2 linked regions of the Bdellovibrio bacteriovorus genome follow. The protein of the gene in region 1 interacts with the protein of each later gene in a pairwise test. Links are inferred from orthologs where the notes say so. Each region holds a gene or a part of one and is shown on either strand. Other genes may lie near its edges. The genes, in order: B9G79_RS09280 and B9G79_RS17370.

What was found.
Region 2: the proteins of B9G79_RS09280 (region 1) and B9G79_RS17370 interact in binary tests that used the Escherichia coli proteins (3 or more experiments, as listed by UniProt). The link is inferred for Bdellovibrio bacteriovorus from one-to-one orthologs.

Annotation. Positions count from the first base shown.
Region 1 is NZ_CP020946.1:1,933,368-1,936,480, reverse strand. What follows is about bases 145-2,939. They hold B9G79_RS09280 (SufE family protein), read left to right. Parts: upstream 145-1,222; coding sequence 1,223-1,657; downstream 1,658-2,939. Other genes in these bases: B9G79_RS09270 (hypothetical protein), read right to left, coding at 2,673-2,939; B9G79_RS09275 (trypsin-like serine peptidase), read left to right, coding at 1,729-2,598; B9G79_RS09285 (hypothetical protein), read left to right, coding at 396-1,208; B9G79_RS09290 (phosphatase domain-containing protein), read left to right, coding at 145-387. In the rest of the region: more of B9G79_RS09290, read left to right, coding at 1-144; more of B9G79_RS09270, read right to left, coding at 2,940-2,990. UniProt on the Escherichia coli protein: Participates in cysteine desulfuration mediated by SufS. Cysteine desulfuration mobilizes sulfur from L-cysteine to yield L-alanine and constitutes an essential step in sulfur metabolism for biosynthesis of a variety of sulfur-containing biomolecules.
Region 2 is NZ_CP020946.1:3,622,718-3,626,017, forward strand. What follows is about bases 87-3,068. They hold B9G79_RS17370 (aminotransferase class V-fold PLP-dependent enzyme), read right to left. Parts: upstream 2,202-3,068; coding sequence 972-2,201; downstream 87-971. Other genes in these bases: B9G79_RS17360 (hypothetical protein), read right to left, coding at 87-408; B9G79_RS17365 (NifU family protein), read right to left, coding at 415-975; sufD (Fe-S cluster assembly protein SufD), read right to left, coding at 2,207-3,068. In the rest of the region: more of B9G79_RS17360, read right to left, coding at 1-86; more of sufD, read right to left, coding at 3,069-3,300. UniProt on the Escherichia coli protein: Cysteine desulfurases mobilize the sulfur from L-cysteine to yield L-alanine, an essential step in sulfur metabolism for biosynthesis of a variety of sulfur-containing biomolecules.

The sequences.
Region 1 (3,113 bases):
ATCTACAAACAGATCTCAGAGGAATTCGCGGCCCGCAATGTGGAGTTTCATCAGTTCATTCGTATCGTGTACCCGAAGGCCAGTATTTTGCTGATGACCCCGCAGATGATGCAGGAGGGGCAGACTGGTTTTGTGACTCCCGTCGAAGTGGCCCTGGATCTGGAAAAAGCCGGCGTGCTGAAGGCGTCCTCGGTTCAGACTCTGATCAAGGCCGTTTTGCCTAAAATTCTTGAACAGCCCAACTACACCGCCGAAGGCGAAGTCGCGTTCCCGTATTTTGTGAACTGCCGTGATATGGTGTGGAAGTGGGATGATGCGATCACCCGTTTTGATGGCGTGAAAAGCGTTAAAGACCGTATTGTCAGCCGCTGCAAGCTTCGCCCGTAAGAGGATCCATGCTTTTAAAGTACCAGCTTCCCCGCATTTATGAAAACATACTGCCGCGCGAGATTCTGAATTTCGCGCCGGAAGAAAAAAAGGCCACCTGTGATGCCTGCGCCATGTCGCGCCCGCAGAACAAGGCCAAGATTCATTATCGCGCGGATCTGAAGTGCTGCACCTTCCATCCTTTTTTGGCGAACTATATGGTCGGGGCGACCTTCCTGGACAGCAGCGCCACCGAAGCTCACCGCATCTTCCGCGACAAGATTGAGCGCCGTGAATACGCACTTCCGATTGGTTTGGTGGCGCCGGTAAAATACCAGGTCCAGTTCAACAACCGTGAAGAAGGTGACTTCGGTCAGCGGGAAGACTGGTTGTGCCCGTATTACAACAAGGAAAGCCAGAACTGCAATGTGTGGCGCAACCGTGGGGTTGTCTGCACGACGTTCTTCTGCAAAAGCTCTTACGGGAAGACGGGTCTGAAATTCTGGGAAAAGTTCAGTAATTATCTCTGGTATGTGGAACTGGCCCTGTTGGAAGAGGCCCTGGCGATGCTGGATTTTTCCCCGCGCCAGGTGATGACTTTGTTGGACTATCACAATCGATTTGACGGCACAGCGGCCGAAAAAAAGTCCTGGGTGATCCCGGAAAAGCTCTCTCGCGAGCTGTGGAACGGGTATTATGATGATCAAGAGGGCTTTTATAAAAAGAGCTTTGAGATTGTGGCTAATTTGGATAAAAGTGCCTTCCATGAATTGATCGGTGAGCAGGGACAGTCTCTGGAAGAAGAGCTATTCACCATACTTCCCAAACTGAAAAGTGAATAAGCAGGGTTAGATATATGACTATTCAAGAAAAACAAAACAAGGTTATCCAGGATTTCTCAGCCCTTGCGCAATGGGAAGACCGCTACAAGAAGATCATCGACATGGGGAAGGCTTTGCCGGAAATGCCCGAGTCTTTGAAGACTGAGCAGAACGTGGTTAAAGGCTGCCAGTCCCAGGTCTGGTTGTCAGCGTCCTTGAATGATCAGGGGCAGGTTCTGCTTCAGGGTGACAGTGATGCTTTGATCGTGAAGGGTCTGGTGGGTTTGCTTTTGAATGTTTACTCCGGCTCCACTCCGTCAGAGATTTTAGCGACGCCGCCAGAATTTTTGAAAGCTTTGGGGTTTGAAGGAAATTTGTCTCCCAGTCGCGCCAACGGTCTTCACTCGATGCTGAAGCAAATTAAGCTTTATGCAACGGCCTTCGATTATTTGTTAAAAACAAAAAAATAGTTGTCTTTCCCTGTCACATTACACAAACTTGTAATGGTGGATGTTCATGATGAGCGTCCAGAGGGGACAAAGTGAAAAGGAATTCATTGGTCGCGTCCATCAGTGTCGCGGTTGCAGCAACGTTCTCAGTCGGTTTTGTTAATATCACTCCAAAAGTTATTTATGGCGAAGACAACCGTGTGGACGTGTACCAAGTCCAGCGCGCTGACATTCGTGAAATCGCGGACTCTACCGTGGCGTTGATTCCTTCGCGCTCTGTGGTGCGTGATGCTCAAGGCAACTTCAAAATCAACACAACAACCTATGGTCATGAATTGGATCTGTGTAAATCTGAGCCGTTCTTTGATCAGCCGACAGCCGCGAACTGTTCAGGCTCTCTGGTGGGTGAGGATCTGATCGCAACTGCTGGTCACTGTATCAGCACCAAAGACTGCGCCACTTACAGTTTTGTTTTCGGCTTCCGTATGCTGGATGCGAAAACAGCTCCGCAAACAATCGCGGCTGACGATGTCTACACTTGCAAAGAGATCGTGGCGCGCGAATACACTTCCGCTCAGGATTATGCCCTGGTTCGCCTGGACAGACCGGTTCGTGGTCACCGCGTTCTGACGATCCAGTCGACTCCGGTACAGCCGGGCGATGATATCTATGTGGTGGGTCACCCATCCGGTCTGCCAACCAAGATTGCCGATGGTGCGAAAGTTCGTTCTCAAAAGAACGGCTACTTCGTCACTAATCTGGACACCTATGGTGGGAACTCCGGTTCTGCTGTGTTTAATGCCCGCACAAATGAAATCGTGGGAATCCTTGTTCGTGGCGCACAGGACTTCGCCTATGACCGCGTAAATCAGTGCACAGTCAGCAATCGTTGCACGGACGAAGGCTGCCGTGGTGAAGATGTGACAAACATTTCTTTCATCTCTCAGGCCTTGAAGCAGTAATTTTTTTTAAAGATTTAACAACGAAAAACCCACAGCTTCCTCCGAGTTGTGGGTTTTTTGTTTTTTCAGGGCCGCTACTGATATCTCAGAGGACGGCCTGGTTCAGCAGGATCCGCGGGTCTGATCGGTTGAGCTTTAATAGCTCCTTCAGCAGGGCAGTCGCGGGTCGTGCTTTCAAGTCGGGCCATATCACCCAGTTTGTCCCGATGTGCTTCCCCTGCACAGGGCAGAAGAGGGGATTCCTTCTGAGTGTTGGCTGGTTTTCGTTTCAGTTCCTCATTTGTCACTGTGGCGCTGGACGCGTTTTGATCAGAAGTCATGCGTTCAGGAGCCCCTTTGACAAATTGAGGAACGATCATCAGAAGAGCCGTTAACCACAGGGCAAATTTCATAACGACCTCCTTTGCATCTTTCATTATAACTCAAGTTTGCAGGCTGGTATTTCTCAAGTGCAAGAGGTGGGCTGCGAGGATTGTGATTGTTAAAAGACAGGAATTTTGATCGCCTTAAGTCGG
Region 2 (3,300 bases), 1.7 Mb from region 1 along the record:
TTCCAAGGTGTAGGTTGAAACCTCAAAGAAACGCAAATTGCGGAAGATCTGCAGGTTGTCGCTGGTATAGATCTCAACGATATTCGCCATTTCAAGCTTGTCGAAGAAGTCCGAAGAAGGCACAAGGCCCCAACGGCGCAGCGCCTTCCAACAAAAGCGCGGAGAGTCTTTCAGGGAGTAGCTTTCAGCCTGAACTTCCTGGCAGATCTCCACATAATCTTTTAAAGTCTGCAGAGCCAGGTCTTTTTGGTCATTGGCGAGCCGGCAGAAGTGCGGCAGAGCGGGGTCATGATAGGGTTTGACTGACAAACCCTCTTTTTCCAGAACCAGGGCGAGGCGCTCACACAACAGACGAAATCTTTCAACCCGGTCTGGAGTTTGCTTCTGAGCACCTTGCGCTGACTGCATTCATCCTCACATCGGGATAACTTCAATTGTTGGATTGAATTGATCCCGCAAAATTCCCTCGATGGCCATCAGTGTTCCTGAAGTGGCACTTGGGCAGGTTCCACAAGCTCCCTGGTAAAAGACATAAAGCTTGTTATCTTCATATTTCACCACATCCAGATCCCCGCCGTCACCTTGCAAACCGGGACGGACCGTTTGGTCCAGAATCTCTTCGATCTGCTGGACCTCAGGAGGAAGGCTGGCGCGGCGAAGCTTCTTTTCATCCATCTGGGTCACAGCCGGATTATGCGCTGGCATACGGGTCTGAATCACCGAACAAACATTGCGCTGAATCTCTTCCGGATCCGCATCAAAATTATGAGTGATCGTGATCACGTTCTGGAAGAAGTGAACCTGACGAACGCCCTCCACCTGGAACAAGGAAGACGCCAGAATGCTCTGCTCAGCTTCCTTGGCATCCGCATAGGTCGCTTTTCCTTCATTCAAGACGGCGCGATCCAACACGAATTTCCACGCATTAGGGTTTGGAGTTGCCTGAATACGAATCAGTACATCTTGGGTGCTCATAACAACATCTCCCGGGCCTTCACCACGGCTTTAACCATAGAATCAATATCTTCACGATTATTATACACTGAAAGGGACGCTCTGACGGTGCCTGGAACTCCCAGACGCGCCATCAGGGGCTGCGTACAATGATGACCAGCTCGGACTGCCACACCTTCCTGGTCCAGAATCTGACCAATGTCAGAGTGGTGAGCCCCTTTCAGATTAAAGGACAAAATCGCCCCTTTATTCAGAGAGGTTCCATAGATTTTCAAATCCGGAATCTCCAGAAGCTTGCCCGTCGCATAGTTCAAAAGATCCATTTCATACTTATGGATTTTATCCAGACCGATCTTTTCAACAAACGTCAGCGCCGCATGCAAACCCACCGCACCTTCCACGTGCGGAGTTCCAGCCTCAAAACGAGTCGGCACATCATTGAACGTGGTTTTTTCGATCGTCACTTTGGAAATCATGCTGCCGCCCCCTTGATAAGGTGGCATCTGATCCAGAATCTCTTTTTTCCCGTACACAGCCCCAAACCCAAAAGGGCCGAAAAGCTTGTGAGCAGAAAACACAAAGAAGTCGCAATCAATCTCTGAAACATTCACCGGCAACTGAGACACGATCTGGGCCCCATCCACCAGAACCTTCGCACCGACTTCGTGAGCCAGCTTCGTCAAAAGCTTCATGTCCGTATTGGTGCCCAGAACATTCGAAGAAGCGGTGAACGCCACCATCTTCGTGCGAGAGTTCAATTTCTTTTTGAAATCTTCAAGATCCAGTTCACCGTTATCCAGAATATCCGCCGCCACAACTTTGGCGCCGACTTTTTCCGCGACCATCTGCCACGGCACGATGTTTCCGTGATGCTCCATCACGGTGATCAGGATCTCATCCCCGGCTTTCAAGTTCGAAAGACCCCAGGAATTTGCCACCAGATTCACGCCCTCGGTAGTGCCGCGAACAAAGATGATTTCCTCGGACTGACGGGCCCCCAGGAATTCGGCCACCTTCTGGCGGGCCGCTTCGAAATGCCCCGTCGCCACATCACCCAGATAGTGAGCGCCACGATGAACATTGGAAGTTTCATAAGAATAAAAATGCGCAATACGGTCGACCACCGACTGCGGCTTCAAAGTTGTCGCCCCACTGTCCAGATAAACCAGGTTCTTGCCATGAACTTTTTGAGTCAAAGCCGGGAACTGGGATCTTACAGAGGCAAATATATCGTCTAGATTGCTCATAACACTTACCGATTCAGGGCAAGGCTGCTGAACGCCTCGTCCAGATGGCGAGACAGCCATTTCTGGATGCTCTCGTCGGAAATTTTATAAATCACTTCAGAAAGGAACCCGTAGCTCAGCATCGGGATGGCTTTCTCTTTAGGGATTGCGCGGGATTGCAGATAGAACAGCTCTTCGCGGTTCAACTGACCCACTGTGGAGCCGTGCGCCGCTTTCACGTCGTCTGCATAGATCTGCAAACAAGGCTTGCTGTCGGCTTCCGCCTTGCCACTTAAAAGCAGATTATTGTTCAACTGGGCCGAGTTGGCTTTCTGCGCACCTTTTTCGATGCGAACGGTTCCGCAGAACACGGCACGGGATTCCCCGTCCAGGATGCCTTTGTAAAGCTGATTGGTATTGCACTCGCCCACTTTATGGTTGATCAAAGACGTGTTGTCCACGTGCTGGGTGCCACGAACAGCGTACACGCCCAGGATTTCTGTGTTGGAGCCAGGACCGTTCAAGATCACATCCAACGAATGGCGAGACAGACTTGCACCCGTCGCAAATGCCAGACTTTCCACGTTAGCGTCTTTTTCCACCACCATGCGGGTGCGACCGATATTCACGGCACTTTCGCTTTCGGCCTGAACACGCACGTACACAAGCTTGGCACTTTCACCAACGTGCACGTCGCTGACCGAGTTCGCAAAGTAACTGGTGCCCGTCTTGCCGTAATGGCTTTCCAGCACACGCACGGAAGAACGTGCGCCCACTTCAAGGCTGAGGCGAGGAGAAACCATCAATGACGGGCCCCCTTCCGCTGACGTGAAGAAGACGAAATTCACAGGTTTTTCCACAGACGTTTCTTTGGCAACACTCACCACGAACGGCTTTGCCATGTAAGCGCCGTTCAAAGCATCAAAGGTGTCATCAAACTGAGCCGGATACTGGGAAAGTTCTTTTAGACTCACGCCCGCTGGCAATTCAGCCGACAGGGTCTTGTTCAAAACACCATTGAAGAAAACGATGTTGGCAAATTCTGGGTTCAGATATTTTTTGATTTCAACCAGAGTGTCATGACTTGGCTCAAACGGGCTCACTGCGCTTGGCAGGAACG